DNA from 3 places in the Paenibacillus sp. FSL P2-0173 genome. Region 2 is predicted to be linked to each of the others. Evidence: a T-box and tRNA genes for the amino acid it is inferred to sense, from the RefSeq annotation. Region 2 holds a T-box; the other regions hold tRNA genes.
What was found. A T-box is a leader RNA that pairs with one kind of tRNA and senses whether it is charged. The one in region 2 lies ahead of argS (arginine--tRNA ligase), so its partner is inferred to be a tRNA-Arg.
Positions count from the first base shown of each region.

Region 1 (10,335 bases), on a different contig from region 2:
GTTATTGAGTACCTCTTCAGCTTTGACGATATCCAGATCATCATCGGTAAACTTGTTCCATGGCAAGCTTAACAACCAATCAACATAATTACGGATGACGCCACCCTCGGCAGAGCTTGCTGGCATTTTTTCCAGACGGTCGATTTCCTTTTCAACCTTCTCCTTCACCGGAACAGGCAACTCCAGTTCACTTAGCTGGTTGCGTAGTTCTTCAACTTCTCCTGCGCGACCTTCCTTCTCACCAAGTTCCTTCTGAATTGCCTTCATTTGTTCACGCAGATAATACTCCTTCTGCGTCTTTTCCATCTGCTTCTTCACACGCTGGTTGATTTTACGTTCCAGCTCCAGTACTTCACGCTCATTGTTCAAAATATCCAGAAGCTTCTCCAGACGCTGAGTAACGTCGATCGTCTCCAGTATATCCTGCTTTTCCTTAATTTTGAGCGTCAGGTGACTTGTGATCACGTCTGCAAGCCGTCCTGGCTCCTCAATATCGGATACCGCAGCGAGAGTCTCCGGTGTTACCTTTTTGGACAAGTTGATATAATGCTCGAACTGAGTTAATACAGTGCGCATAAGCGCATCCGTCTCAGGCTGTACGTTTTCTGCCTCGTGCAGCTCCTTCGCCATTACCTCGTAATATTCTTCATTGTCCGTATATTGAATAATCTCGGCGCGTTCCAGCCCTTCCACCAATACTCGAATGGTTCCATTAGGAAGCTTGAGCATCTGACGTACCTTGGCTACCGTGCCGACTCGAAAGATGTCCTCTTGTGTGGGTTCTTCAATATTTACTTCTGATTGAGAACACAGGAGAATCAAATTGTCTTCAACCATCGCTTTTTCCAAAGCCTTGACCGATTTTTCCCGGCCCACATCGAGATGCAGAACCATGCTCGGGTAGACCAGAAGCCCTCTTAAAGGCAACAAAGGAAAACGACGACCTTTTGTCTTGGTGGGTCCCATCGCTTTCGCACCTCCAGTGATTCTCAGGTTCCGGATTTTACAATCCTCACGTTGCTATCTTTCATATTTTATCAAATGTTTTATGAAAAAACCAATGAAAGGGTGGTTTATCAGCAAGATCCTGTATCTGATATCGTCCCGTTATGCGTTCCATCAGCCTGTAACAAGGAAGATTGGGATGGGCGAAAAGTCTCAATTGGCGCATGTACAGGCAAATCCGACGTCATCTCTTCCCCAAACACATGTCGGAACACTTCTGTAACCGACTGTACGGGGATGACTTTTAGACCCTCAATGCTGTCAAAAAGAGCTTGCCAGTTATCCTGCGGAATGATCACTTTTTTGGCTCCCGCCTGAAAAGCGGCTTCAACTTTGGCTAATACACCACCAATCGGTTTGACACGACCATGGATGCTAACTTCGCCGGTCATAGCAATTTCATGATCCACCGGAATTCCCCGCATCGCGGAAGCAATAGCTGTTGCCATCGCAATTCCTGCGGACGGGCCATCTACCGGCGTACCCCCGGGGAAATTGATATGCAGGTCGTAATTCGACGGAGCCAATCCGAGCGTACGCAAAACGGTCAGAACATTTTCCACAGAACCTTTAGCCATGCTCTTACGGCGCAGTGTGCGGGACCCACCTCCGATTTCTTCCTCATCCACGACTCCTGTAATATTATAGTTTCCCTTTCCCTCAGGAACCGGAACCGCGGTAACTTCAATTTCCAGCAGCATTCCCATGTTCGGACCGTATACAGCTAAACCATTAACAAATCCGATTTGCGGCAAGCCCGGTATTTTTCGGTCAGGACGCGGCTGAATTTGACTGCTGCCCGCTACCCATTCCACGTCGGAAGCATTGAGACGTTCCCTTTTCTCGGTAAGTGCCAAACCAGCAGCAAGCTGGATCATATTGACCGCCTCCCGACCGTTCGTTGCGTAACGCTGTACAACTTCTACCGCCTCAGGACAAGGACCAAAGCCTAGCTTGTGGACAGCATCCTCAGCAATACGGGCAATCTCCTGTGGCTGCAAGGCACGGAAATAAATTTCCATGCACCGGGAGCGAATCGCAGGTGGCAACTCATGCGGCGAACGGGTCGTCGCACCTACCAAACGAAAATCCGCTGGCAAACCGTTTTGGAATATATCGTGGATATAAGCAGGAGTATGCGAATCTTCCGAGTTGTAATACGCACTTTCCAAAAATACCTTGCGATCCTCCAGCACTTTCAACAGTTTATTCATCTGCGTTGGATGCAGCTCACCAATCTCATCAATGAACAGCATACCCCCATGTGCCTTCGTTACAGCTCCAGGCTTAGGCTGCGGGATACCCGCCACCCCCATCGCTCCTGCCCCTTGATAGATTGGATCATGTACTGAACCTATCAGCGGGTCCGCAATACCGCGCTCGTCAAAGCGGGCCGTCGTGGCATCAATCTCCGTGAATTTGGCATCTCCCTTGAACGGGGATGACAGATTCTTCTTCGCCTCTTCCAACACCACGCGTGCAGCAGCCGTCTTCCCTACACCCGGCGGGCCATAAATAATGACATGCTGCGGATTCGCACTACATAACGCCGCCTTGAGCGCGCGCAATCCGTCCTTCTGACCCACGATATCCTGTAATGTGGCAGGACGTGTGCGTTCAGCCAATGGTTTGGTAAGTGAAATTGAACGCAATTTGCGTAGCTTATCTAATTCCTTCCGGGATTCTCGATCCACCGCACTACGGTTCGTTTTCTGGCTCCGCAGGAGGTTCCAGAAATACAGACCAATAACAATCCCGAAAAACATTTGCACCAATAACAAAATCATAGTCAAGTCCATCGTATTTCCTCCGTTTCTCATCTCAGCAATTTGAAAAATGCCGCTCTATGAAAAACAGTATTTCCTTTTCCGCGATAGCTAAACGGCGGTCTTTCAAAAGATCAGAGAGAAATACAAAAACACCGCGAAGAACAGTTCTGTAGCAGAGCTGCTCTCCACGGCGTATAAATGATGACAATAGATTATGACTATGCCTCTTTATAATAACTGCTTTTGCCTACACCTTCTCGGCGGTATGACGTTCTTCACGTCCAGGGATTTTCCCTGTTTCCTCATATGCCTTGACGATGATATCAATTTCTTTTTTCAATTCCTCGACCATATCAGCCTCAGGTACTTTGCGAATCATTTTTCCATAACGGAACAAAAGGCCTTCACCGCGCGCTCCGGCAATTCCGATATCAGCTTCCTTCGCTTCACCCGGGCCATTCACTGCACAACCCAGTACTGATACTTTAATCGGTACCTTGAGTTTTGCAATGTAGTCTTCTACCTCGTTAGCAATAGAGAACAGATCAATATCCAGACGTCCGCAAGTCGGACAAGAAATCAGTGTAGCTGCGTTTGTGATCAATCCAAACGTCTTGAGCAACTCACGTGCTACCTTCACTTCTTCCACCGGATCGGCGCTGAGCGAAATACGCATTGTGGAGCCGATGCCTGATGCCAGCAAAGCGCCCATACCTGCCGCGCTTTTAACCGTACCCGTAAAGAGCGTCCCAGCTTCGGTAATACCCAGATGGAGCGGATATTTAATAATTTCAGCTGCCTTCGTGTAAGCGGCAATCGCCATAGGAACATCAGACGCCTTCAATGACACGATAATGTCATGGAAATCAAGCTCTTCCAGTATCCCGATATGATACAGTGCGCTTTCTACCATCGCTTCTGGCGTAGGGTAGCCATACTTATCAAGTAAATGCTGTTCCAACGACCCGGCGTTCACACCAATCCGAATTGGAATCCCTTTTTCCTTACATGCCTTAACGACAGCTTCCACTTTTTCACGTCGTCCAATGTTACCTGGATTAATGCGAACCTTATCAATTCCATTTTCAATTGCCAGTAGAGCCAGCTTGTGATTAAAGTGAATATCTGCAACCAGCGGAATATGAATCCGTTTTTTAATTTCCTTAATGGCTGCGGCAGCTTCCTCATTGTTGACGGTAACCCGCACCAGTTGACATCCGGCTTCTTCCAAGCGAAGAATCTCGGCTACAGTTGCTTCCACATCTGCTGTTTTGGTTGTACACATGCTTTGGATGATGACTTCATTGCTGCCGCCAATCGTCAGATTCCCGACTTTAACGGGACGTGTGTCTTGTCTTAAGAACATGTACTTTTCTCTCCCATTAACGCCAAACCTCCACCCCTTAAAACCTCATACAGGTTTAGTGAAGTGGAGATCCGGCTTCTCATGTTTTAGAGATCGCGAAGTATCAATCCTTAGGCGCTCTCTTCTTGTTTTTTATCCTTATCTGTACCACCGAGTTCCGGTGCGATTTTATCTTTTACAACCTGCTCATTGATGACGCAAGTAGTGATATCATCACGGGAAGGAACCTCATACATCACATCCAGCATAATGCCTTCAATGATCGCACGAAGACCACGGGCACCCGTGTTACGCTTGATGGCTTCACGGGCAATGGCTTCCAGAGCATCTTGCTTAAACTCCAAAGTAACATTATCCAGTTCAAGCATCTTCTGATACTGCTTGACTAACGCATTTTTCGGCTCAGACAAAATACGAACCAATGTGTTCTCATCAAGCGGCTCCAGCGTAGAAATAACCGGCAAACGTCCTACAAACTCCGGAATCAGACCGAATTTCAAAAGATCCTCAGGCAATACCATTGAAGTATATTCGCCTGGTTTCAGATCTTTTTGTTCGCTAGTAGCGTTAAAGCCGATGACCTTTTTACCGATACGGCGTTTAATCATTTGCTCCAAACCATCAAAGGCACCACCGCAAATGAACAGGATATTCGTGGTGTCAATTTGAATGAACTCTTGATGTGGATGCTTGCGACCGCCTTGCGGAGGTACAGAAGCAACCGTGCCTTCCAAAATTTTAAGCAACGCCTGCTGTACACCTTCACCCGATACGTCACGCGTAATGGACGGGTTTTCGGATTTGCGGGCTACTTTATCAATTTCGTCAATGTAGATAATGCCGCGTTCGGCTTTTTCCACATCATAATCGGCAGCTTGAATCAGTTTCAGCAAAATATTTTCAACGTCTTCACCCACATAACCTGCTTCCGTAAGGGAAGTGGCATCTGCGATAGCAAAAGGAACGTTCAAAATTTTAGCCATGGTTTGCGCAAGCAACGTTTTACCCGAACCTGTAGGTCCAAGCATCAAAATGTTACTTTTTTGCAGTTCCACATCATCAATTTTGTTTTGAGTATTAATACGTTTGTAGTGATTATATACCGCTACAGACAACGATTTTTTCGCTTGATCCTGACCAATGACATATTGGTCCAGAATGTCACGGATTTGCATTGGTTTCGGAATGTCTTTCAGATCTACTTCTTCTTCATGACCCAATTCCTCTTCTACAATCTCCGTGCATAACTCAATGCATTCGTCACATATATATACGCCCGGTCCAGCAACAAGCTTGCGAACCTGATCCTGAGATTTACCGCAGAAAGAACATTTCAATTGTCCTTTTTCATCATTAAATTTAAACATAGAGCCACCCCTTTACAGATTAATCGGTTTAGACAGCACCTGGTCAATGATACCGTATGCTTTTGCCTCTTCCGCTTCCATGAAGAAATCCCGGTCAGTATCACGTTCGATTTTTTCGAGGGGCTGACCCGTACGCTCTACATAGATTTGATTCAGCTTAGCACGTGTTTTGATAATCCAGTCCGCATGAATCAGCATATCGGAGGCTTGCCCCTGAATGCCACCGAGCGGCTGATGGATCATGACTTCACTGTTGGTAAGTGCGTATCTCTTGCCTGGTGCACCCGCTGTTAGCAGCAACGAACCCATACTTGCAGCCATGCCTACACAGATCGTCGATACGTCCGGCTTAATGAATTGCATTGTATCATATATACCCATGCCCGCAGTTACAGAACCGCCTGGCGAGTTAATGTACAAATTAATATCCTTCTCTGGATCTTCCGCAGAAAGGAACAATAGCTGTGCAATGACGAGATTGGCGACATCGTCATCAATCGGGCCACTTAGGAAAATAATACGATCCTTAAGCAACCGCGAGTAAATATCGTAAGATCGTTCTCCTCGATTCGTTTGTTCCACAACCATAGGGACGAGACTCATCACGACCAACCTCTTTTCTTTATTAAAATGAACACCTGTATTCATCCGCTTCCTTATGTCCCATTAAAACGGAAGCAGCAAGCATGAAACGTGAACACCTTACAAAATATTTTAACATGTTCAGAGTCTCGTGTCATATTTGCATGCGCTCATATATGCAGTGCGGGCTGTTTAAAGTACACTCTGCCGAGACCTTCTCATATTTAACCATGTTTCGTATGTATGTGCAAATATACGGTAGTGACTTATGTAAAACAAGAAAACACGACTCACAGCACTTTCCATAAACGACTAAAATTTGGGTTACCAAAGGTAAAAATAAGGCACGTAACTTTCACTACGTGCCTTATCCCTATCTAATTGCTACGTTGCAGCTTGTTACAGCATACTCCGTATATTTATCGTCTGAATTATTCAGCAACTTCAACTGGCGCTTCTACTTCTTTGCTGTTTTCCACCAACAAAGCAATTGTTTTGCGCAGTGAAATTTCTTCTTTCAGGTTAGCGAACGAGCCGTTACCTTCCAGAATGCTGCGGATTTCCTCAACTGAACGTTTGTAAGCTTCAGCCATGTTTTTCAGTTCTTCATCAATTTCCGCTTCGGAAACTTCGATGTTTTCTGCTTTAGCCACTTGCTCCAGCACGAGGTTGTTACGTACGCGCTTCTCAGCATCAGCTTTCATTTGCTCTTCCAGGTCTTCCTTGCTTTGACCAGAGAATCCGAGGAACATTTCAAGGTTCATACCTTGGCTACGCAAACGGTTGTCGAAATCGCGAACCATGTTTTGCACTTCGCTCTTCACCATTGCTTCAGGAATGTCGATTGTTGCATTCTCAGCAACTTTCTCCACTACAGCACCCTCACGGGCTGCTTTAGCTTCGTTTTCCTTACGATCCAACAATTGCTTTTTCAAGTCTTCCTTGAATTCAGCCAGTGTGTCAAATTCGCTTACATCTTTAGCAAATTCATCGTCCAGTTCAGGAAGAACTTTGCGTTTCAGTTCGTGAACTTTCACTTTGAATACCGCTTGTTTGCCAGCGAGGTCAGCAGAATGGTAGTTCTCAGGGAACGTTACTTCAACGTCCTTGGAATCGCCAGTGTGCAAACCAACCACTTGCTCTTCAAAACCAGGGATAAATGTGTTAGAGCCCAGTTCCAAAGAATACTTCTCAGCTTGTCCGCCTTCGAACGGCACACCGTCCACGGAACCGTCGAAGTCAATAATAGCTGTATCACCGGATTGAGCAGCATCTTCATCAACGACAACCAATTCAGCATGACGTTGTTGCAGGCGCTCCAGTTCTTGAGCCAATTCTTCGTCGCTTACTTCGAGTTTGCTTACAGGCACTTCTACGCCTTTGTAATCGCCCAAAGTCACTTCAGGTTTAACAGTAACTTTCGCTTTGAACTTGAAAGATTCGCCTTTAGCAAATTGATCAATTTCAACGTCAGGGCTGTCAACCGGGAAGATGTCCGTTTGCTCTACAGCTTGGCTGTAAGCTTCTGGCAACAGGATGTCAATTGCATCCTGGTACAGACTTTCAATACCATAGCGTTTTTCAAAGATAGGACGTGGTACTTTACCTTTACGGAATCCTGGTACACTTACTTGTTTTGCCACTTTATTAAAAGCTTTGTCGAGTGCAGCGGCTACACGATCCGCGTCAACCTCAACTTCAAGAACCCCAAGGTTCTTCTCTATTTTCTCCCAAGTTGCTTTCATTTTATGCTTTCCCCTCCAACAAAATCTTCACTTAGTTTTCATTACAATCAACGCACACAAAATAACCACTATAGTATATCTAACATTACTGTCTTTTTCAAGAGCAGCCCTTTGAATGCTTCACAGGTAAACGTTTCCGGTCATTAAGGAGTGTTCATTCCCGCCGCTACGAATAGTCGCATCGAGCGATACGCCTGCTCAAAACGGAAACGCAACGCATCTGTAATGCCATATATAGCACGGGTTTCTTCCTCATTATTATTTCCGTTCAAACTTTCCGAAACTGTCTGGTGGAGTGCTGCAGCCCAAATATCCGGCATTCCGTCCTCTTCCACCAACATTGATCTATAATCTTTCGTACCGTATACTGCCATCACAAACTGTGACCACAGCTCCTGTGCAAAATAGAATAGTGTAGGCTCGTGCACCTCAGTCTGATCGGCCACCCGTTCCAAAATACGCATAATCGACTCTGGAAAATCACCTGGCTGTAACGGAACCGTTTCAATGTCGATTTCCGCTTGTTCATCACCCCGTCTGATTTCTATCGTCCCTTCCGTTCCGCGTCGTCGCATTGTCTGTAGAACACGGAATTGAAGTAAAGGATGGATTTCCCGTTCCGTAATCCAGCGAAGCAAGGCATCGTCGATTTCTGGGAGTTCCAGATAGGACAACTGCTCCAATGCTAAAATCGTCTGTTCGGATAAGGGTTCATCCATAGCCATCCGCAACAGCTTGTTGCCGTAGCCTGCATCCTGCTCCTGCTTAAAGCGTGCATGACGGCGAGCTAACTCTACTTCACTGACTTCTTCTTCCACAGCGTCCGTTACCGCCCCACTGTCAGCGTACTGTGGAAATGCAGCTTCCAGCCATTGTAATAGAGCGTTCCATTCATCGTACTGCTTCTGCTCCTGTCCCTGACACTGCATTAAAAAACGCAGCATCGCCATCGCCTCTCCGTAACGTTCGTTTTCAAGCATCACAGTAAGTTGAATTTGATAATAGTCCAGTGTCTTCGGAAACAATACAATATTATTTTCTTTTGTCGTCACCTTGGAGTCCTTTATTCAAGGCACCCCCTCTCCTTCGCAAGCTCAAGTATTTGTAGATTATATGAGAAACAGTAGCCGAAGTCCAACCACTCGTCTTACACATATTCACCTGTATTCTAACATACCCTTTTATAAGGCAAAAAAAACTACGTCTACTCAGAATTTATGCTGTATAAAGCTTAAATAAGCGATATATGCAAAATAAGACTTGAATTTCTTTTATCCATATGATATATTAATATTCGCTTGAATTTTATGTCCCAGTAGCTCAGCTGGATAGAGCAACGGCCTTCTAAGCCGTCGGTCGGGGGTTCGAATCCCTCCTGGGACGTCATAACAAGAAGCTTCCATAATGGAGGCTTTTTTTTGTTCTCATGAGATAAACCACGGGGGAACGTCGGGCCATCGGCATCGTTAGCCTATACTTCGCAGTCGACCATAGGAGAGTTCTCTCCTGATATATTACACAAAAAAAAGCTTCCGCAAGGGAGCTTTTTTTCATTATAAATAATGTAGAAAGAGTAGTCTGCCCAACGCTACTTTAGGCGCTAGTTTCAAGTCTCTACTCTTTCAAAAAAACGCAGAAATTGCTATCATCTATCATGTTGCACCATTTTTAAGTAAAGGAGGTAGACTGACTCCCTTGACTACGAATAACCTCCAAAAGTCGCGGGAAATTCATCGTTTTCTTGCCACTTTGCTTTCTATATTAGGTACTGGATTGGGTATGTTTTATCTCGCCATTCCTTCCTATATGATTGGAGGAGCGGCTCTTATCATCACACAGGTAATTCTGATCTATTTTACAATGTTTTCACTCGGATACCTGCTTATTATCTCGGGACCGTTGGCCATTTTTTTTCACATTTTAGGCATTGTTTTTACAGTACGATCTTTTCAAATTCCACACCATGCGGAGAGAGCACCGACAGGTGTATCCTTGCCATCCAAATGGCGCGCTTTACTCAGTCTCGCTTTGGGAGCTACACTTCTACTTCTTGCAGTCACAATGAAATACGTAGATATTATCGAGCCTTTTACACAAACAGGTGAAAATAAACGCAACGGAGCCGCAGAATCAGAGCAATATCTGGAGCAGAAATACGGAGAGGACTTTCAAATTCAAAATATTAGCTATCATAGTATTCCCTTCACTGAATATACCATGGAGGCGATCTCTAATCGTCATCCTTCCGTCCTCTTTAACATGACCAAGCGTCCTTATGATGATGTCCCATTTAGAGAAAATTATCTTAACGCCCTTTGGGAGAGGTAACACGGATAAAATGATCAAAGAATACGACGATTTTAAACTGAATCCCAAAGCGTTCGGCGATCAGTATATTCGTATAATTGTATTCGAGGATCTAACTGACTCAGGATTGCCCTTGGAAAAAGAACGAGTATTACAAACCGCGAAAGTTCTCGAGACAGTGTTGGCCGGAAATA
Region 1 is NZ_JBBOYK010000001.1:1,881,330-1,891,664, forward strand. It holds gene lon (endopeptidase La) at 1-966, opposite strand, end outside; gene lonB (ATP-dependent protease LonB) at 1,077-2,804, opposite strand; gene ispG (flavodoxin-dependent (E)-4-hydroxy-3-methylbut-2-enyl-diphosphate synthase) at 3,022-4,140, opposite strand; gene clpX (ATP-dependent protease ATP-binding subunit ClpX) at 4,251-5,507, opposite strand; gene clpP (ATP-dependent Clp endopeptidase proteolytic subunit ClpP) at 5,520-6,110, opposite strand; gene tig (trigger factor) at 6,521-7,834, opposite strand; gene MKX30_RS08320 (hypothetical protein) at 7,978-8,886, opposite strand; tRNA gene MKX30_RS08325 (tRNA-Arg) at 9,144-9,217, shown strand; gene MKX30_RS08330 (hypothetical protein) at 9,530-10,162, shown strand; gene MKX30_RS08335 (hypothetical protein) at 10,173-10,335, shown strand, end outside.
Region 1: it encodes a tRNA-Arg, which carries the amino acid that the T-box ahead of argS (arginine--tRNA ligase) is inferred to sense. The anticodon was not compared.

Region 2 (10,335 bases):
AATGGTGATTATGGCGATCCGTGATACCGTTGCTGAGAAGGTAAACGTAGAAGAGGGAAAAAGCACTTCCTCGTCGAATTGCAGTGATTAGAATGAAATCTATGGTGTGGAGGCGTAGCTTCCACGCCTTTTTTTCGAAAGCATTTTGCCAACGTATATGGTTATAGGACTTCAAGAGAAATGGGACAACATAGAAGGGATGGAAGCAAGGGAATGGATAAGTTGGGTAAGATGCTAGAGGGAGAGAATAATACTTTTTGGGAGTATTTAGGGTGTGAACTGATTGCAGCTGATGCAAACGAGGTACAGATCGCTTTGGAGGCCAAACAAGAGCATACCAATGTGATGGGTATTGTCCATGGGGGTGTACTTACTTCATTGATGGATCAGGCGATGGGGATGGTCAGTATGGCTTCACGAAATATGGATCCATGTGTAACGACGAACCTGAATGTTCATTTCTTGTCACCCATGAGGCAAGGACGACTGGAGGTTAGGGCGCGAATTCTTCATCAAGGAGGTCGCACGATAACCACTGAGGCGGAAGTAAGAGATAGTGAAGGCACACTCGGTTCTACATCTACAGCAACCTTCCGAGTATTACGTACACAAGCAAGTGATTCAGGCAAGGCCTGACACTTGACAAAAAAATTTAGTATGTCATAATGAATTTATCAAAACGATATAATATGGTGATGCCAATGGATAGCAATCGTATAAACGAAGAGGCGCAAAAGGCGTCGTACAACATTAAGAAATACCGTACCCCGGATGGAGCTCCGGCGGATATCGTTATGTTTACCTTAACGAAGCGGGAGCGTAAGACGGTAACAAAGACATTGCCGATTCGTGAGCTGAAAGTGATGCTCATCAAGCGCCGCAGTTGGCCTTTTGCAGGACGCTGGGCGTTGCCTGGAGGGTTTTGTCAGGAAGATGAATCCATGTATGGAGCTGCCAAGCGGGAGCTGTTAGAGGAAACGGGTGTGGACGGCGGGCATCTGGAGTATTTGGGTGTATATAGTGGACCGGGACGTGATCCGCGCGGGTGGATCATATCGCATGCGTTTTTTGCGCTGGTAGAAGAATGGATGTTGGAACAGCGTCAGGCGGCCGATGATGCTTCCGAGGTCGGGCTATTCACCATCCGCGAAGCGTTGGAGGAATTGGAGCTGGCATTCGATCACCGGGATATCATTGTAGATGCTTATCGCAAAATTCAGTTGCAGATGCTTCAGACGACGATAGCCAAGCAGTTTTTACCGCTACATTTTACACTGGGTGAATTATATCAGGTGATTCAGAGTGTCGTACCGGATTTCGAAGAGCCAAACTTTATTCGTAAAATAACATCGACTCGTAGCAGGCAGGGAATACTGGAAGAGGTGCGTGATGAGAATGGCAAACCGCTCAGTTCCAACCAGTATTCACAAAGACCGGCACAGTTGTACCGTTTTAGTGACAGAGTACCGCGTTTATCTATCTACACGTAACGCCTAATGTAATAGGTTACGCATAGAACGTACAATATCACTTTGAGGATAAGGAGCTGACCGTACGATGCAGGCACTAATTGTTATTGATTACACGAAAGATTTTGTGGACGGTAGTTTGCCTGTAGGACAACCTGCGATTGAGTTGGATGAACGGATCGCAGCAATTACGCAGGCATATGTGGATCAAGGGGACTTTGTTGTCATGGCTGTGGATTTGCATGAGGAGAACGACCTTTATCATCCGGAGAGCAAGCTGTTTCCTCCACATAATATACGTGGAACCAACGGACGACATTTGTATGGCAAGCTTCGTAGCCTTTATGAGCAACAAAGTGATCTTATCTACTGGTTGGATAAAACACGGTACAGTGCTTTTGCGGGCACAGATCTGGAGCTCAGGCTGCGTGAACGTGGTGTTCTGGAAGTTCATCTAATTGGTGTGTGTACAGATATATGTGTGCTGCATACGGCTGTAGATGCTTATAACAAAGGTTTTGCTATTACTGTATACAAGGACGCTGTGGCGAGCTTTAATCAAGCTGGACATGATTGGGCTTTGGGTCATTTTGAGGGAAGTCTTGGAGCCGCGGTACGGTCGGCTGAGGATACGGTTTTACGTCAGAAGAAGTAAAATAACTTAACGATTGTGCACCAATGTCCGATAACAAAATGGAGCCGGATATTGCTGAATCTGGGCAGATGAGGCGGTACGCTGCCACAAACCTGGGGACAGTCAGAGAGGATGATTACGATGCAGTCAACGAGCCTCGCATTACATACAGATAAATATCAGATTAATATGATGTACGCCCATTGGGTGAACGGAAGTCATCAGCGTAAAGCTGTGTTCGAGGCGTATTTCCGTAAACTCCCTTTTGGTAATGGATACGCCGTGTTCGCTGGTCTGGAACGCATTGTGAATTATATTGCAAATTTGCGGTTTACAGAAGAGGACATTCGCTATCTGTCTGAACAGGAGGAGAATTACGATCCCATGTTCATGGAGGCGCTGCGCCAGTTTAAGTTTGGTGGAACAGTCCATTCGATGAAAGAAGGGGCACTTGTTTTTCCAAACGAGCCTCTGGTACGTGTCGAAGGAACGATTATGGAAACGCAGCTTGTCGAGACGGCATTACTGAATTTTATGAACTATCAGACACTCATTGCGACAAAGGCATCGCGCATCAAGCAGGTGGCAAGTGACGATACACTGCTCGAATTTGGAACACGGCGTGCGCAGGAAGCAGATGCGGCGATTTGGGGAGCACGAGCAGCTTATGTGGCAGGTTTTGACGCGACTTCTAATATGCTGGCAGGCGAGCACTTTGGAATCCCGACGAAGGGAACACATGCCCATTCATGGGTGCAGACCTTTATGACGGAGCAGGAGGCGTTTGACGTGTATGCGAAGGTTTTACCAGACCAGGTTACACTGTTGGTAGACACCTTTGACACGCTGGAAAGTGGTGTTCCTCATGCGATTCGGACAGCAAAAATGCTGGAGAGTCAGGGCAAGCGTATGAATGCAATCCGTCTGGATAGCGGTGACTTGGCTTATCTATCCATTCAGGCGCGGGAAATGCTCGATGCTGAAGGCTTAGATTACGTACAAATCGTAGCTTCCAATGATTTGGACGAAAATACGATTTTTAACCTGAAAGCCCAAGGGGCACGTATTGATGTATGGGGTGTAGGAACACAGCTTATTACGGCTTCAGATCAACCTTCGCTTGGCGGGGTGTACAAGCTGGTTGAGCGTGAAGTGGATGGCGAAATGTTGCCGACGATTAAGATCTCGGGTAACCCAGAAAAAGTATCCACACCAGGCAAGAAGGATGTATATCGCATTGTGGATAAGAAAAAAGGGAGAGCTGTGGCCGATTATATTTCTTTCCCGGATGAAGAGCGTCCGCGTAATGGTAAGCGCCTGAAGCTGTTTAACCCTTTGCATCCGTATATGAAGAAGTATGTAGAAAATTATGAAGCCGTACCAATGCTTGAGCCTATTTTTATAAATGGACAGAAGGTATATGAGCTTCCTGAGCTGGATGAAATTCGTGCCTACCATACTTCACAGTTGAAACTGTTTTGGCCAGAATATTTGCGGAAGCTGAACCCTGAAATTTATCGTGTAAATCTGAGCGAGAAGGTATGGGAGCTGAAGCAAAAGCTGATCGATAGCTATATGCAGCCCGAAGTTGAAGAAAAAGAATAGTTGGAAGAGGCACCTCATGAATATATGGGGTGCCTTTTTGTGTCGCGGCATGTAGGAAATAGGAGCTTATTTATAAATTTCTCTCATCACATGTCGTAGCTCAGGGACAATAATGCGTTCCATTGCCAAACGAACGGCTCCACGTGAGCCAGGCATAGAAAATACAGCTGTCTGGCCCACAGTGCCAGCTACAGCCCGGCTTAAGATAGCTGCTGAACCAATGTCCTCAGCAAAGCTTAAATAACGGAAGATTTCTCCAAAGCCAGGTAGTTCCTTATCCAGTAGAGAGGAGACGGCTTCATATGTAGTATCACGTGGAGAAATACCGGTACCGCCTGTCAAAAGTACAGCCTCGATTTCATCCTGTGCCGCTGCTTCGGATACTAACTGCTGAATACCTTCGTAGTCATCTTTGACGATGACATATCGAACAACCTTATATCCATTGGTTTCTAGTAGATCCATGAGCAGTCGTCCCCCAGTATCTGTTTCCACGGTGCGGGTGTCCGAGACAGTCACGACCATGCAATTAACCTGTTGCGGGGATTCCTGTCGATGCTCCTCTACAGAAGACATATTCATTGAAATGCTCACTCCTTGATCGGTGGTTAGACATACACTTTTTACAATAGAGCAATGACTGAGTGTATGCAAGTCAGAAACAGGGGCTAAAAATCCATGTGATTAATATCCTTGCACTTGCACACTGGAATATAGTACACTTCCTTACATAAGTCGGGATTACTTTGTTTTTATTTTATTGAAAGCGCGCACATCAAATGATTAATCTCAAGGGTCAGCGGGTAATAGTACAGCAGGGTCAACAACTGGGAGGTAATGTAATATGAATCATTCATACCAACAATGCGTGGATGCTTGCCTGGAATGTATGAACGCTTGCAATGTATGTTACGTAGCGAGTTTGAAGGAATATGATTTAGCTATGCTGCGTGAATGTATTCGAGTGAGTAGGGAATGTGCAGAAATATGCGGATTTGCTGCTCAAATGCTGCAGCGTGGAACGGATTTTGCCGAGCAAATCTGTGAGCTGTGCGCCAAGGCCTGTGAGGTATGTGCTGCTGAATGCAGCAAGCATTCCCATGATCATTGCAAGCATTGTGCCGAAGCCTGCCGTCGTTGCGTTCAGGCGTGCCGCCAATTGGTGGCAGTGTAATTACATATATGGAACTAGTGCCTGAAGAGGAAATAATAGGTTGCTTTCTACTGAATAGGTTTGTATAATGATTGGAATTAACGTCATGGAACGGGAGAGTAGCAGCGGAGCCGTATCATTACAGCGAGCCGGAAGAGGTGAAAGCCGGTATGAGGTCCGATGTGAAGCGCACCCGGGAGACGGTTGATCCAACGAGCAGAATTTCTAGTAGATCAGCTCGGCAGACACCGTTATTAGTCATTGGAGTGAAATCGCGATTTGTGTAAGTTAGCTTTAGCTGCACAACCGATTTACGAAGAGTGGTACCGCGGGGATATTGAAGTTCTCGTCTCTTGAATTATTTCAAGAGGCGGGGGCTTTTTTTGTTAGATTCTATAAAAAGAAGGAGAGAGATCATGTTGATGAGGATTGCTGCTCAAGCGATATTGGCCCATACGGGCTTGGAGGAGAAAGAAATTTTATCTTTATTTGAGGTGCCTCCGCAGCCTGAATGGGGAGATGTGGCGTTTCCCTGTTTTGTGCTGGCCAAAAAGTTTCGAAAGTCTCCACAGCACATTGCACTGGAATTGGCGGAGCTAGTGAATCATGAAGAAGGTTTAACTGCTTCAGCATCGGGTGCCTATGTAAATATAACATTGGATCGATCTGTTCATATTCCACTTATGCTTGCTGAATTGAGCAAGGCCGATTTCCTCAGGCCCAATATCGGGCACGGACAGCGGGTAGTTATTGATATGTCCTCGCCCAATATTGCCAAACCGTTTGGTATCGGTCATCTTCGCTCTACTGTTATCGGTGCTGCCTTGTATCGTATTCTTGGTGAAACCGGATATGTTCCAATTAGTGTGAATCATCTTGGGGATTGGGGAACACAGTTTGGCAAGCAAATTGCGGCCTATAAAAGATGGGGAAATGAGGAGCAGCTACAACATGATCCGATTGGTGAATCGCTGAAGCTATATGTTCGTTTTCATCAGGAGGCCGAGCATAATCCGACTTTGGAGGATGAAGGCCGCGAGTGGTTCCGACGTTTGGAGCATGGGGATGCTGAGGCTCAACAACTATGGGAGTTTTTTGTTGAAGTTAGTCTGGGTGAATTTGATCGTATGTACCAGCGTCTGAACATTACATTTGACCATGTGCTGGGAGAAAGTTTTTACAATGATAAGATGCAGGCAGTTGTTGCTCAATTAAGAGCAAAAGGATTGCTGGAGGAAAGTGATGGTGCGCTCGTGGTTCGTCTGGAAGACGAGGAACTGCCTCCATGTCTTATTCTAAAAAAGGATGGGACCACCATTTATCCGACACGTGATCTGGCAACAGCGATTTATCGTCATGAAGTGATGAAGGCTGATCGGTTGCTGTACGTCGTTGGTGGAGAACAGAAGTTGCATTTTCAGCAGGTGTTTGCGGTGCTGAAGCATGCAGGGGAGGCTTGGGCGGAGCAATGTGAGCATGTGCCGTTTGAATTAATGCGGTTTGCGGGTAAGAAAATGTCCACAAGACGCGGAAAAGTTGTCAAACTGGAGGAGGTGCTGGATGAAGCTATAGCGCGTGCTCAAGCCATCATTACTCAGAAGAACCCCGATTTGCAGGAACAACAGGCAGTAGCTGAGGACGTTGGTATCGGGGCGATTATTTTTGGTGATTTAAAAAACAACCGGCTGAATGAAGTGGATTTTTCGTTGGAGGAGGCGTTGACCTTTGAAGGCGAGACCGGGCCTTATGTGCAGTATACTCATGCGCGCATACGCAGCCTTCTGGAGAAAGCTCACGCTCGCGTCGATGTTGATAATACCAATTCTAGCGACAACGCCCTTGTCCAAGATAGCCATTCTCGTGATTTGAATGACGTATCGGATGGAATGTTGGGTGACACAGGTTGGGCGCTGCTTAAGCAGTTGGATCGCTATCACGGACAACTGATACGTGCGGTTCGCCAACTGGAGCCTTCGGTAATTGCGAGATTTGCATTGGATACGGCCCAGGCGTTTAACCGTTTTTACGCCAAGGAAAGGATTGTCGATGGTGGACAGTGGCGTATTCAGTTGGCGGAACAAACTGCCGATATTCTGGCATGCGCGCTGCAACTTCTTGGTCTGAAAGCACCGAATCGGATGTAAGCAAAGCGAACAAAGGGGAGCGAGTTTTTGCTGGCGGGATGACTGCTACCCAGACCTGGATCTTCCAAAGGAATACTGTAAAAAAATAAATCGGTTACAGGCACTTTTGGGTATGTATAAAGATTGTGAGCAGAAAAGAGTTAGACGGGTACACTAAACGCAGGTATTCCACTGTTTTGCAACCAATTTGTGCATATTTGAAACATTTGATGCTTTTATTGCGTCGGTAAGTGTAGAAGCAAAGTAAACATGGAGGTGTATCTCATGAAAAAGAACAAAAGCGTGACAGCTGCCCTGCTTGTCATCTGCTCATTGGCAGTAGCTACGTCGGCCTCTGCTTTTCGTGATATAAAGGGAGCTGAACAGGAGAAGATCGTAAACTCACTTCAGGACAAAGGAATTATTCAAGGAATAACCAAGGATAAATTTGCACCGGATCAAACGCTCACGTATGCACAAGGAGTACACTTGGTTGTTCGTGCAATGGATCTTCAGGTAATGCCTGATTTCACAACGGGTTCCTTTGCAAACATTCCGGCTTCTGCATGGTATGCCCAGTCCTATCGGATTGCAGCCCAACACCAAATCCCTTTGTCACCAGATATTGATCCAAGCACCCGTATGACAAGAGAACAATTTGCGAATATTCTGTATAAAGCAGTGAGTGCAACGGGTGAATATCCAACTGTCCGTATGTTAATTAATGTAGCGGATGGCAAAAAACTAGACCAGGAATCAAATGCAGCCGTTCAATTCCTGCTATTGACCAAAATTGCAAAATTGGACGAACAGAGCAACTTTAACCCGGATCGTAAAGTAACGCGGATGGAGGCAGCAGAAATGGTCTATAACGCATCCGAATTTGTACAAAGTCATAAAACGGTTGAAGCTACTCCTGAAAATCCGGCTGAGCCTGTAGATCCGGTTCAACAAAATAACATTAGTATGAGTATAGAAAAGGCAAATGACGAGCAGAACAAAGTGACAATCACCCGTCTGCAGGCACCTAATCCAGGTTACGGCATTGAAGTGGATCACATCGACTACGTAGATGATACGAATGCAGTAATTTACTACAAGCTGACTAGTCCAAAGCCAGGGGAAATGAATATTCAGGTCATTACGGATACCCACACAAGCACATTGGTAGACAGCAAGTATAAGGTTACGCTTAAAGCAGTAGATGGAACAGTGCTTCCGCCCACAGGAACAGGCACGTCTGTAGCTAAATAAAATTACGAGCCCTATGTTATAGATATAAATAAAACCAGCGAGCCTCCAATTTGTAGGGGAGACTTGCTGGTTTTTTTCATACCAAATGTTAATCGTTAGCCCTAAGCAATAGGGCTATTCAAGCTTTAAATGCTGACTTTGCTTGCAAGTAGGTCATCTTGCGCAGCATGTGCAGAGGATGAAGCCGAATCTGTTGCAACTGTTCCCGACTGGAGCTGATACATTTGGAAGTAACGACCGCCTTGAGCCATAAGTTCGTCATGGCTGCCCCGTTCAACAATTTCACCCCGATGAAGCACCAAAATTTGGTCCGCACTGCGAATGGTGGACAAACGGTGAGCAATGATAAAGGTCGTACGTCCCTTCTTGAGTACCTCAAGAGCGGATTGGATGAGCGCTTCCGTTTCGGTGTCAATATTGGCAGTAGCTTCATCCAGAATTAAAATTGCGGGATCAAAGGCTAGTGCACGAGCGAAGGAAATAAGCTGGCGTTGCCCGGCTGATAAAGTGCTACCTTTTTCAATAACAGGCTCATCGAATCCTTGCGGCAAATGGGCCAGCAATTTGTCGGCTCCAACGTCATGCAGCGCTTTATTCACCTGTTCTCTCGTGATTCGGCTGTCTTCGAGACTGACATTAGAGGCTACCGTACCTGTAAACAAATATGGATCTTGAAGAACAATACCCATATGATGGCGAAGCCATTGCTTAGGGATGTCTTTGACAGATGTTCCGTCAATGGTGATCGTTCCTTTTTGCGGATCATAGAACCGGAATAGCAGGTTAATAATCGAACTTTTGCCTGATCCGGTATGTCCGACAAGGGCAACTGTTTGCCCGGGCTGTGCAGTAAAGGAAATATGTTTAAGTACATCATCCTTTTTGTAGGCAAAGGAAACGTCGTTAAACTCTACCTGGCCTTTGTAGCGTGGCATCGTGCCGTCCGTCACCGGCTCTCCAGTTTCGTCCATCAACTCAAATACGCGTCCTGAGGATACGATGGAAGTATCCAGTACGGCGAGTTGGTTGACCATACCCGTCATAGGTTGGAACAGTCGACCCAGCACATCGACGAAGGCATACAATACGCCTAGTGAAACAGCACTACCTGTAGTTCCGAGCGCCTCAGATCCGAAATACCACAACACGACGGCAAAGGCGAGATTTCTCAACACGTTGACTAAATTGTGCGAGGTGAAGGCGTTCAAATTCAGCATTTTATTCTGATGCTTCATATAATCATCATTCAGTTCTTCAAACTCTTGCTGCGTTTGTTTCTGGTGGCGGAATACGCGAATGATGGACATCCCTTGAATCGATTCATTGATAATCGCATTAATTTCACTGAGTCTGGACCGAATGATCGTATTATAGCGGGTGGCGACCTTGCGATACAATACAATCCACAAGATCAGTAACGGTACAATAAACAGAGAGATAAGACCCAGTCTGAAGTCCAGTAAAAAGAGTGCAACATATACTCCTGCCATCGTTACAATCCCTGAAGTGAAATTTGAGAGCACAGCCACAAACAAATCTTTGACTGCCTCAGTGTCATTCGTAACACGGGATACGACTTTGCCTGCGGGCAAGTTATCAAAAAAGTAAACTGGCAACCGCTGGATGTGCGCGTAGAGATCAAGCCGAAGCTTTTGAATGACCTTGTTCGCCGAGGATTGCAGCCAGTATGTTTTGCCGAATTCAGCAAAAATGGAAATAATCAGGAAGAAGCAATACCAGCCAATCAGCTGAAAGATACCGGGCATTTCCGGTTTGTAAAAGCTATACAGTTCATCAGCTGTCAGAGCCTTAGCTTCATAGCGAAAGGTGTCGGAGCCGCGTGTCACAGTCAGCGTTCCGTTCGTAAAGGAGCGGTTACCGTCAGCCACTTTAACCGAGCCATCGATAAATACGAAAGAGTTCCCAACTTGTAAAATCCTCGCTTCGCGACCTTTGGTCTCCCCGGACTCAAAGCGATCTTCACGCTTAAAGTGGGTTCCAGCATAGCTTACAGTTCCGTCCACACTAGTTGTTTCATAAAATGGTTTTTCAATAGCGAGCATATGGTCGTCAATCATCGTTTTGGCGATGAAGGGA
Region 2 is NZ_JBBOYK010000002.1:213,435-223,769, reverse strand. It holds gene MKX30_RS11225 (RicAFT regulatory complex protein RicA family protein) at 1-91, shown strand, start outside; gene MKX30_RS11220 (PaaI family thioesterase) at 214-636, shown strand; gene MKX30_RS11215 (NUDIX domain-containing protein) at 702-1,490, shown strand; gene MKX30_RS11210 (cysteine hydrolase family protein) at 1,558-2,124, shown strand; gene MKX30_RS11205 (nicotinate phosphoribosyltransferase) at 2,245-3,708, shown strand; gene MKX30_RS11200 (MogA/MoaB family molybdenum cofactor biosynthesis protein) at 3,775-4,290, opposite strand; gene MKX30_RS11195 (four-helix bundle copper-binding protein) at 4,553-4,882, shown strand; T-box leader at 4,960-5,218, shown strand; gene argS (arginine--tRNA ligase) at 5,278-7,005, shown strand; gene MKX30_RS11185 (S-layer homology domain-containing protein) at 7,270-8,238, shown strand; gene MKX30_RS11180 (ABC transporter ATP-binding protein) at 8,364-10,335, opposite strand, start outside.

Region 3 (10,335 bases), on a different contig from region 2:
AAAAGTCTTCGAAAACTCCTCCGTTAACTGTTTTATGGATGGATTTGTTGAATATAGACACTGTATTAAGTTCAAACTATAAATAATTAAAATCCCCGTGGTCATGCTCTGTTTCGGAAATTTGTACGCTTGGCTGCAACCTTTTTCCGTCTTTTCCGTCTGGAAGGTACAAACATTTTCAAGAAAGAGGTTGAATTCAATGAGACTTTGGACAAAAACAGTAGCCACGGCAGTTCTCGCAGGAGCATTAATGGCAGGGGGAGTAGCAGGAGGATTATGGACGGGGGCAGATCGTGCTTATGCTGCGTCAACAGCTTCGACGGTAAACGGTGTAATTAATGTGACTGGAAGCGGGGAAGTATTGGCGAAGCCCGATATTGCTTATCTCTCTATCGGTGTACAATCGGAAGGGAATACGGCAGCCGCTGCTCAAAAAGCCAATGCTACAAAATTGAACAAGGTTACACAACTGCTGAAAGAAAAGTGGAGCATTAGCGCAGATGACATTCAGACCAGCCAGTTTTATGTACAGCCTAACTACACCTATAACGAAAAAGAAGGGCAGAAGCTCAAAGGCTACACTGCCAACCATACACTTTCCGTCAAATACCGCGATTTGGATAAAATCGGTCAGTTGTTGGATGAGGCGACCAAGTCCGGAGCCAATAACGTAGATAATGTACGTTTTTCCGTGGAAAATCCTTCGACTTATGAAGAAGAAGCCATTACTAAGGCATTGGGAAGCGCACAATCTAAAGCCAGTGCTGTAGCTAAGGCAGCCAAACGAGGGTTAGGTGTCCTTGTGAGTGTGACGGTAGATGGCGGAGAAGCACAAATCTTTACACAACGTGAAAATGCCATGTCAAAATCGCTCTTGGACGTAGCAGGTGGCGGGACAGAGATACAATCGGGGCAAGTAACAGTGAAAGTTCAGGTGTCGGCTCAATACGAAATGAACTAATATAGATCATCAAACGAAGCCACAAGCGGCCTGCATCATGTGCAGGCTGGCTTGCTGGCTTTTTTTGTATACCGAAACCTTTTTGTAATGAGTCTGTCATAGCTAAGGGTTATTAGGTGTACATATTGAAATCGGAGAGTGTACAGATTGTAAACTACATACAATAGGGTATAGATATAATATTAAAAGTAGTTACCACACATAGACAATACAGATCATTAACAGGAGGAATATTTAATATGAGTAAGCATGCAAAAAAATGGGGTTCAGCACTGCTGGCGGCAGGGATTTTCGCAGGAGTCACAGCTGTTCCCGTTTCCTATATCCAGGCAGCATCGACGAAACAGCAGCAAGCGACAACACAGCAACCAGGAATCACCATCCAATGGAATGGTAAAACGTTGCCCGCTAAAGGTGTGCAAGTGAACGGGAGTACAATGATTCCGGTGGCCGCACTGCGCGACAGCTTGGGGATTCCAGTAAGCTATGATGCGAAAACAGCGACATATACCGTAGGTAGCGGGTACAATAAACTTTACATTATGGCTTCTTCCTCGGATGCCTACGTCAACGTCAATGGAATCAATACACGTAGTATGGATGCCAAACAGATCGCTGGGAAGCTATATATTCCTATGAGTTTGCTGAAAGACTATCTGGGCATAGATGCTCAATGGAATGCAGCTCAGAAAACAGTAACGCTGAGTAAAAGCCAGCTAAATCCGATTACAATTGCGTCTCAAACACTTCCAGCTTCGAGTAGTGCGAAGGTGTCCTACAAAATTAAGTACCCGCAAATCAGCGGTAGCCAGCTGAATTCTGAGGCTCAACAGGCCATTAACAATGTGCTTAAAAAGCATGCAGAAGGTATATTGGCAGCAGGCAAAAAGATGATGGCTGAGGGAGAGGCTACAACAGAAAGACCGTATGAGTTCGGAAATGATTTTGTGATTGCCTATAACAAAGATGGTATTCTGAGTGTGATTATGCAGGACTACTCGTATACGGGTGGCGCGCATGGCATGACGGCACGTAAAGGATATACGTTCTCGCTCGCTGATGGTAAACTGCTGCAATTGTCTGACGTATTGAAGGCAAATCCGAACTACAAAAAGTTCCTCAATGCTGATTTGAAGAAAAAAATCGATGCACTTCAGGCTGGCGAAGGATTCGGCAAATTTAAAGAGCTGGCGGCAGATCAGAATTTTTATGTGACGAACAGTGGAGTAACAATCGTGTTTGATTTGTATGATTATGCGCCATACGCGTATGGAATTCCGGAGTTTACCTACTCGTTCGGTCAATTGCTGCCTCAAGGCGGAAAGCCTTTTGCGGGACAGAATGAATAGTAGAAATAAATAAGTCCAATTGTCTATAACCTAAAAAACAATAAAGCAAAAAAGCTGCCTACCGGATAAGAAAGTCCGGAGCAGCTTTTTCATTTACCAGTTATCGAAAGAGGTAAATTTCTTCTCTTATACACCTTCTGGAGAGGAGCTAGTTAGCACTTTATCAATAATACCGTATTCCTTGGCATCATCAGCAGACATGAAGTAGTCACGGTCTGTATCTTTTTCAATGCGCTCCAGTGGTTGGCCTGTGCGATCTGCGAGAATGCGGTTCAGTTTATCACGCATTTTCAGAATGCGGCGTGCGCGGATTTCGATATCCGTTGCCTGGCCTTGTGCACCACCCAGGGGTTGGTGAATCATAATTTCACTGTTTGGCAAAGCGAAACGTTTACCTTTGGCGCCTGCATTCAGCAAAAACGCGCCCATGGAAGCCGCCATACCTACGCAAATCGTAGATACGTCAGGTTTAATGTATTGCATCGTATCGAAAATGGCCATACCAGCTGTAATGGAACCGCCAGGGCTGTTAATATACAAGTGAATATCTTTTTCAGGATCTTCGGCAGCCAAAAACAGCATTTGCGCAATTATAGAGTTGGCTACAACGTCATTGACGTCCGAGCCTAACAAAATAATGCGATCCTTTAACAGTCTGGAATAAATGTCATAGGCGCGTTCGCCGCGGTTACTTTGTTCTACTACCATAGGAACATAGCTCACGTCAAAAAACCTCCCTTAAATATCGTTAGTGGATTTGGTGGACATGCCGATTACACGTCCCTTATTTATAAACTGTTACCGTATTAACCACATGATAAACAATTTCAAACAAAAAGTCAAAGAAAGTCAAACTAATGATTAAAAAAAAGAGCCCTCAGCGCTCTTATTGGTTAAAACATTATATAGAAGCATCTAAGCGTTCATTTAAAATGGCGCGCCCGCGAGGAATCGAACCTCGATCTCAGGCTCCGGAGGCCTACGTCATATCCGTTGGACCACGGGCGCATAGTTGATTCAATGCAAACAACTAACTAATTAAACAGCTAATTGGAAACAAAGATGATTATATGATATACAGCAGTGAATTGCAAGCTTTTATTAAATGCGCATATTCAGATAAATGGTTGAGAAATATAGGTTCAGATAGACTTGCATATGGAGCAAATATTGGTTAAGATATACGTGGGACTTAAAAAGTTATCCCGGGACGTTTTGAGACCAGTTAGAGATAGAGCATTAGAGACAGAACTTAGAAGTGTGCGGGAGTGGAAAGCATGCGAAAGATATTAGAAATACAGAAGCAGCTTCTGCCCGACCTCATGGATGTTTTGAAAAAAAGGTACACGATCCTGCATCAGATTATGCTGTCCGATGTTGTTGGACGCAGAACACTGGCAGCTTCACTGAACATGACTGAGCGCGTGTTGCGCGCCGAAACCGATCTTCTTAAAGCTCAGGGGCTAATTGAGATTGAGAGTGTAGGCATGAAGGTGAGCAAAGCAGGACTGGATCTGCTGGAACAGCTGGAGCCGATTGCGAACAACTTGTTCGGCCTGTCCCAATTGGAGGACCAGATTCGTCAAGCCTATGGTTTGAGAAAGGTGGTTGTCGTTCCAGGGGATTCGGATGCTTCTCCGTTAACAAAGCAGGAGCTGGGGCGCGCTGGAGCAAAAGCGTTGCTGAGTGTTATGGACGACGAGGATGTGGTCGCTGTAACAGGTGGCACGACGATTGCCGACGTGGCGGAACAACTGGCACTACCTTCTAATGGCCCACTTAAGGGTGGGTGGTTTGTACCGGCACGCGGAGGTTTGGGAGAAAGCATGGAAATGCAGGCCAACACAATTGCTTCCACAATGGCGCGCAAGGTAGGCGCTCAATACCGTCTGCTCCATGTACCGGATTTGCTCAGCAATCATGCTTACAACTCCTTGCTTGAAGATACGAACATTCAGGATATATTGAACCTGATTCGCGAGAGTCGTATCATCATTCACGGGATAGGCAACGCCATAGCGATGGCACATAGACGTAAACTTGATCCCGAAACCTTTGCCCAGATCAGCAGTGAAGGAGCGGTAGCCGAATCGTTTGGTTATTACTTTAACGAAGATGGCGTCGTTGTTCACAGAATGCTGACGCTTGGACTCCGATTGGAGGACATTAGGCGTACCGATACGGTGCTAGGTGTAGCTGGAGGCAAAAACAAGGCGGCCGCTATTCATGCGGTACTGCGTTTCGGGCAAGAGGACATTCTAGTCACCGACGAAGGCGCTGCTGTTGAGATTGTAAGTCGTTATTTAAATGATTAATATAGGATTTATGAATAATGTTGTCTTGACGGGCTTTCGGGTCTGTCTTGAATATATAAAACTAAACTAAACGAACTTTGGGAGGAACTCACTCATGACAGTTAAAGTTGGTATTAACGGTTTCGGACGTATTGGACGCCTTGCTTTCCGCCGGATTCAAAATGTGGAAGGTATTGAAGTAGTAGCAATCAATGACTTGACAGATTCCAAAATGTTGGCACATTTGTTGAAATATGATACAACACAAGGTAATTTCCAAGGACAAGTAGAAGTACATGACGGCTTCTTCAAAGTAAACGGTAAAGAAGTTAAAGTTTTGGCTAACCGCAACCCTGAAGAACTGCCTTGGGGAGACCTGGGTGTAGACATCGTTCTGGAATGTACAGGTTTCTTCACAACTAAAGAAGCTGCTGAGAAACATTTGAAAGGCGGCGCTAAAAAAGTTGTTATCTCCGCTCCAGCTACTGGCGACATGAAAACTGTCGTTTACAACGTAAACCATGAAATTCTGGACGGAACTGAAACTGTAATCTCCGGTGCTTCTTGCACAACAAACTGCCTGGCTCCTATGGCTAAAACACTGCAAGATAAATTTGGTATCGTTGAAGGCTTGATGACTACAATTCATGCTTACACTGGCGACCAAAACACTTTGGATGCTCCACATGCTAAAGGAGACTTCCGTCGTGCTCGTGCAGCAGCTGAAAACATCATTCCTAACACAACTGGTGCTGCTAAAGCAATCGGTTTGGTTATCCCTGAGTTGAAAGGTAAATTGGATGGCGCGGCTCAACGTGTTCCAGTACCTACAGGTTCCCTGACTGAGCTGGTAACAGTTCTGGAGAAAAACGTAACTGCTGAAGAAATCAACGCTGCGATGAAAGAAGCTTCCGATCCTGAAACTTATGGATACACTGAAGATCAAATCGTTTCTTCCGACATCAAAGGTCTTACTTTCGGTTCTTTGTTTGATGCAACTCAAACTAAAGTTCTGACTGTTGGCGACAAACAACTGGTGAAAACTGTAGCTTGGTATGACAATGAAATGTCTTACACTGCACAATTGATCCGCACGTTGGAATACTTCGCAAAACTGGCTAAATAAGAACAGTCTTATTGAGCAACATCATAGAGCGGAAACAGGTTATTGTTTCCGCTCTTTATATATCAAATGTGCCTTGAATTCCTGATTCGTAAAATTATAAGGGTGCGGAGGAATATGGAGATGAACAAAAAGAGCGTACGTGATATAGAACTGAATGGAAAACGGGTGTTTGTTCGTGTAGATTTTAACGTTCCGGTTGAGGACGGTAAAATTACGGATGACAAGCGTATTCGTGAAACCTTGCCAACCATTAACTACCTGATTGAAAAAGGTGCAAAAGTTATTTTGGCGAGTCACTTTGGACGTCCAAAAGGTCAGGTTGTTGAATCCATGCGTCTGACTCCTGTTGGCGTACGTTTGTCTGAGCTGCTGAAAAAACCAGTAGTTAAAGTGGACGAATCGGTAGGCGAAGCTGTTAAAGCGAAAGTGGCTGAACTGCAAAACGGCGACGTGCTGTTGCTTGAAAATGTACGTTTCTATGCAGGGGAAGAAAAGAATGATCCTGAATTGGCGAAGCAATTTGCTGAATTGGCCGACGTTTTCGTGAATGACGCATTTGGTGCAGCACACCGTGCTCATGCTTCCACAGAAGGTATCGCGCATCTTCTTCCGGCTGTTTCCGGCTTGCTGATGGAGAAAGAATTGTCTGTAATCGGTAAAGCTCTTTCAAACCCAGATCGTCCTTTTACAGCCATTATCGGCGGTTCCAAGGTAAAAGACAAAATCGACGTGATTGACAACCTGCTGAACATTGCAGATAACGTAATCATTGGCGGTGGTTTGGCTTATACATTCTTCAAAGCTCAAGGTCATGAAGTGGGTCAATCTCTACTGGATGAATCCAAACTGGACGTAGCTCTTGGATTTATCGAAAAAGCGAAGAAACTCGGCAAAAACTTCTACCTTCCGGTTGATATTGTTGTATCTGACGATTTCAGCGCTACGGCGAACACAAACATTGTGGATATCGACGGCATTCCTGCAGATTGGGAAGGCGTGGACATCGGACCGAAAACACGTAAAATCTATGCAGATGTGATCAAAAACTCCAAATTGGTTGTTTGGAATGGACCAATGGGTGTATTTGAAATCGAACCTTTCGCTGGTGGTACTCGTGAAGTAGCGGAAGCTTGCGCAACAACTGAAGCATACACCATCATTGGTGGCGGTGATTCAGCGGCTGCGGCTGAAAAATTCCACTTAGCTGACAAAATGGATCATATCTCCACTGGCGGCGGCGCATCTCTGGAATTTATGGAAGGCAAAGCACTTCCGGGTGTCGTTGCACTGAACGATAAATAATCAAACGCAATATGCGTGAATAAAGCTTTAGGGCACCTAATAGTTAGGAGTTGAAACCATTGAGAACACCGATTATCGCGGGTAACTGGAAGATGTTTAAAACCGTACCAGAAGCTAAAACTTTCATCGAAGAGATCAAAGGCAAAGCAGAGGTTGCAGGAGTGGAAAGCGTGATTTGCGCACCATTTACGAATCTTCCTGCTCTGGTTGAAGCAGTAAAAGGCACGTCTATTAAAATTGGAGCACAAAACCTGCACTTTGCAGAAGATGGCGCATTTACAGGTGAAATTAGCGGTGGAATGCTGAAAGATCTGGGCGTAGACTACGTTGTGATCGGACACTCCGAGCGTCGTGAATATTTTAATGAAACAGACGAAACGGTGAACAAAAAGGTTCATGCAGCATTCCGTCATGACCTGACTCCAATCGTATGTGTAGGCGAAAAGCTGGAAGATCGTGAAGCTGGACAAACCAAAGAGGTTGTAAAAGTGCAAACTGTAGCAGCTTTTGCTGGTTTGGCTAAGGATCAGGCTGCACAAGTAGTTGTTGCTTATGAGCCAATCTGGGCCATCGGAACAGGCAAATCCTCCACTTCGCAGGATGCGAATGAAGTGATTTCCTATATCCGTAGTCTGATTAAAGAGCTGTATGATGAAAATACAGCAAATGCTGTACGTATTCAGTATGGTGGCAGTGTAAAACCTGAAAATGTTACTGAGTACCTGGGTCAAAGCGATATCGACGGCGCGCTTGTGGGCGGTGCCAGTCTTCAACCGGCGTCGTACATCGCGCTTGTTGAGGGGGCGAAGTAAGATGACAGCACCAAAACCGGTAGCTTTAATTATTATGGACGGGTTCGGATTGCGTGACACCGTAGAAGGTAATGCGGTTGCGCAGGCCAACAAACCGAATTACGACCGGTATTTACAACAGTATCCTCATACAACGCTGACGGCTTCTGGCGAAGCAGTGGGTCTGCCTGAAGGACAAATGGGTAACTCCGAAGTAGGTCACTTGAACATCGGCGCAGGCCGAATTGTATATCAAGACTTGACTCGTATTTCGAAGTCCATTCGTGACGGTGAGTTCTACGACAATGAAACACTGGTTAAAGCAGTGCAACATGCTAAGAAGAACAACACGAAACTTCACCTGTACGGACTGTTGTCTGACGGCGGCGTGCATAGCCATATCAGCCATCTGTTCGCTATGCTGGACTTGGCGAAAAAAGAAGGCTTAACTGAAGTGTACATTCATGCTTTCATGGATGGACGCGACGTTATGCCTGACAGCGGCGTAGGCTTCATGCAGCAACTGATCGCCAAAATTCAAGAAGTGGGCGTAGGCAAAATTGCGACTGTACAAGGACGCTATTATGCTATGGACCGCGACAAACGTTGGGAACGTGTGGAGAAATCTTACCGTGCAATCGTATACGGAGAAGGCCCTCAATACACAGATCCAATGGAAGCATTGAAAGAATCGTATGAAAAATCAGTGTTCGACGAATTTGTGGAGCCAACGGTTATTGTGAAGGCTGACGGAAGTCCTGTAGGGCTGGTCGAAAGCAATGACTCTGTTATCTTCCTCAATTTCCGTCCTGACCGTGCGATTCAACTGTCTCAGGTATTTACAAACGCGGACTTCCGTGGTTTTGACCGTGGCCCGAAATTGCCTAAAGATTTGCACTTTGTTTGCCTGACGTTGTTCAGCGAAACGGTTGAAGGCTTTGTAGCTTACGAACCGAAAAACCTGGATAACACGTTTGGTGAAGTGTTGGTTCAAAACAACAAAAAGCAATTGCGTATTGCTGAGACTGAAAAATATCCGCACGTTACTTTCTTTTTCAGTGGCGGACGTGATGTGGAGCTTCCTGGCGAAACTCGTATTTTGATCAACTCGCCTAAAGTGGCTACATATGACTTGCAGCCGGAAATGAGTGCGTATGAAGTAGCGGATGCTGCTGTTAAGGAAATCGAAGCCGACAAGCATGATGCGATTATCCTGAACTTTGCCAATCCGGATATGGTTGGACACTCCGGTATGCTGGAGCCAACGATTAAGGCGGTAGAGACGACGGATGAATGTGTTGGACGTGTTGTAGATGCGGTTAAAGCCAAAGGCGGCGTGGTTATTATCATTGCTGACCATGGTAACGCGGATATGGAAATTGATGAGCAGGGACGTCCGTTCACAGCTCACACAACTAATCCGGTTCCGTTCATTTTGACTGACGAAAATATCGTTTTGCGTGAGCATGGAATACTGGCTGACGTAGCTCCAACGCTTCTGGATTTGATGCAACTTCCGCAACCTGCGGAAATGACAGGAAAATCTATGATTGCATCCCGCAAGTAAGCTTGATTTAATAAGTATAGGCTTGACCAATAAATCATGATTCACAAAGGAGATTAAGTACAAATGACTATTATTTCTGACGTGTACGCTCGCGAAGTCCTCGACTCCCGTGGTAACCCAACGGTTGAAGTTGAAGTATATCTGGAATCCGGTGCTATCGGTAGTGCTATCGTTCCTTCCGGTGCCTCCACAGGCGCTCACGAAGCTGTAGAGCTTCGTGATAACGATAAATCCCGTTACCTGGGTAAAGGCGTTCTGCAAGCTGTTAAAAACGTGAACGAAATTATTGCTCCTGAAGTAATCGGCTTGGATGCTGTGAACCAAGTAGAAATCGACACGCTGATGATCAAATTGGATGGTACACATAACAAAGGTAAATTGGGTGCAAACGCAATTCTGGCTGTATCCATGGCTGTAGCTCGCGCTGCTGCTGAAGCTCTGGGCTTGCCACTGTACACTTACCTGGGCGGATTCAATGCTAAACAATTGCCAGTGCCAATGATGAACATCGTTAACGGTGGCGCTCATGCCGACAATAACGTTGACGTACAAGAGTTCATGGTTCTGCCTGTAGGCGCTCCTACATTCAAAGAAGCTCTGCGTGTAGGCGCAGAAATCTTCCACAACCTGAAATCCGTACTGAACTCCAAAGGTTTGAACACAGCTGTTGGTGATGAAGGTGGTTTTGCTCCTAACTTCAAATCTAACGAAGAAGCTCTGTCCACTATTATCGAAGCGATCGAAAAAGCTGGTTACAAACCAGGTGTTGACGTATTCCTCGGTATGGACGTTGCCTCCACTGAGTTCTTCAAAGATGGAAAATACACTCTGGAAGGCGAAGGCAAATCCTTCACTTCTGCTGAGTTCGTTGACCTGCTTGCTTCTTGGGTTGATAAATACCCAATCATCACTATTGAAGATGGTTGCTCCGAAGATGACTGGGAA
Region 3 is NZ_JBBOYK010000005.1:23,168-33,502, forward strand. It holds gene MKX30_RS23270 (SIMPL domain-containing protein) at 200-961, shown strand; gene MKX30_RS23275 (PdaC/SigV domain-containing protein) at 1,201-2,310, shown strand; gene clpP (ATP-dependent Clp endopeptidase proteolytic subunit ClpP) at 2,437-3,033, opposite strand; tRNA gene MKX30_RS23285 (tRNA-Arg) at 3,244-3,318, opposite strand; gene MKX30_RS23290 (sugar-binding transcriptional regulator) at 3,588-4,625, shown strand; gene gap (type I glyceraldehyde-3-phosphate dehydrogenase) at 4,720-5,730, shown strand; gene MKX30_RS23300 (phosphoglycerate kinase) at 5,851-7,032, shown strand; gene tpiA (triose-phosphate isomerase) at 7,092-7,844, shown strand; gene gpmI (2,3-bisphosphoglycerate-independent phosphoglycerate mutase) at 7,846-9,390, shown strand; gene eno (phosphopyruvate hydratase) at 9,454-10,335, shown strand, end outside.
Region 3: it encodes a tRNA-Arg, which carries the amino acid that the T-box ahead of argS (arginine--tRNA ligase) is inferred to sense. The anticodon was not compared.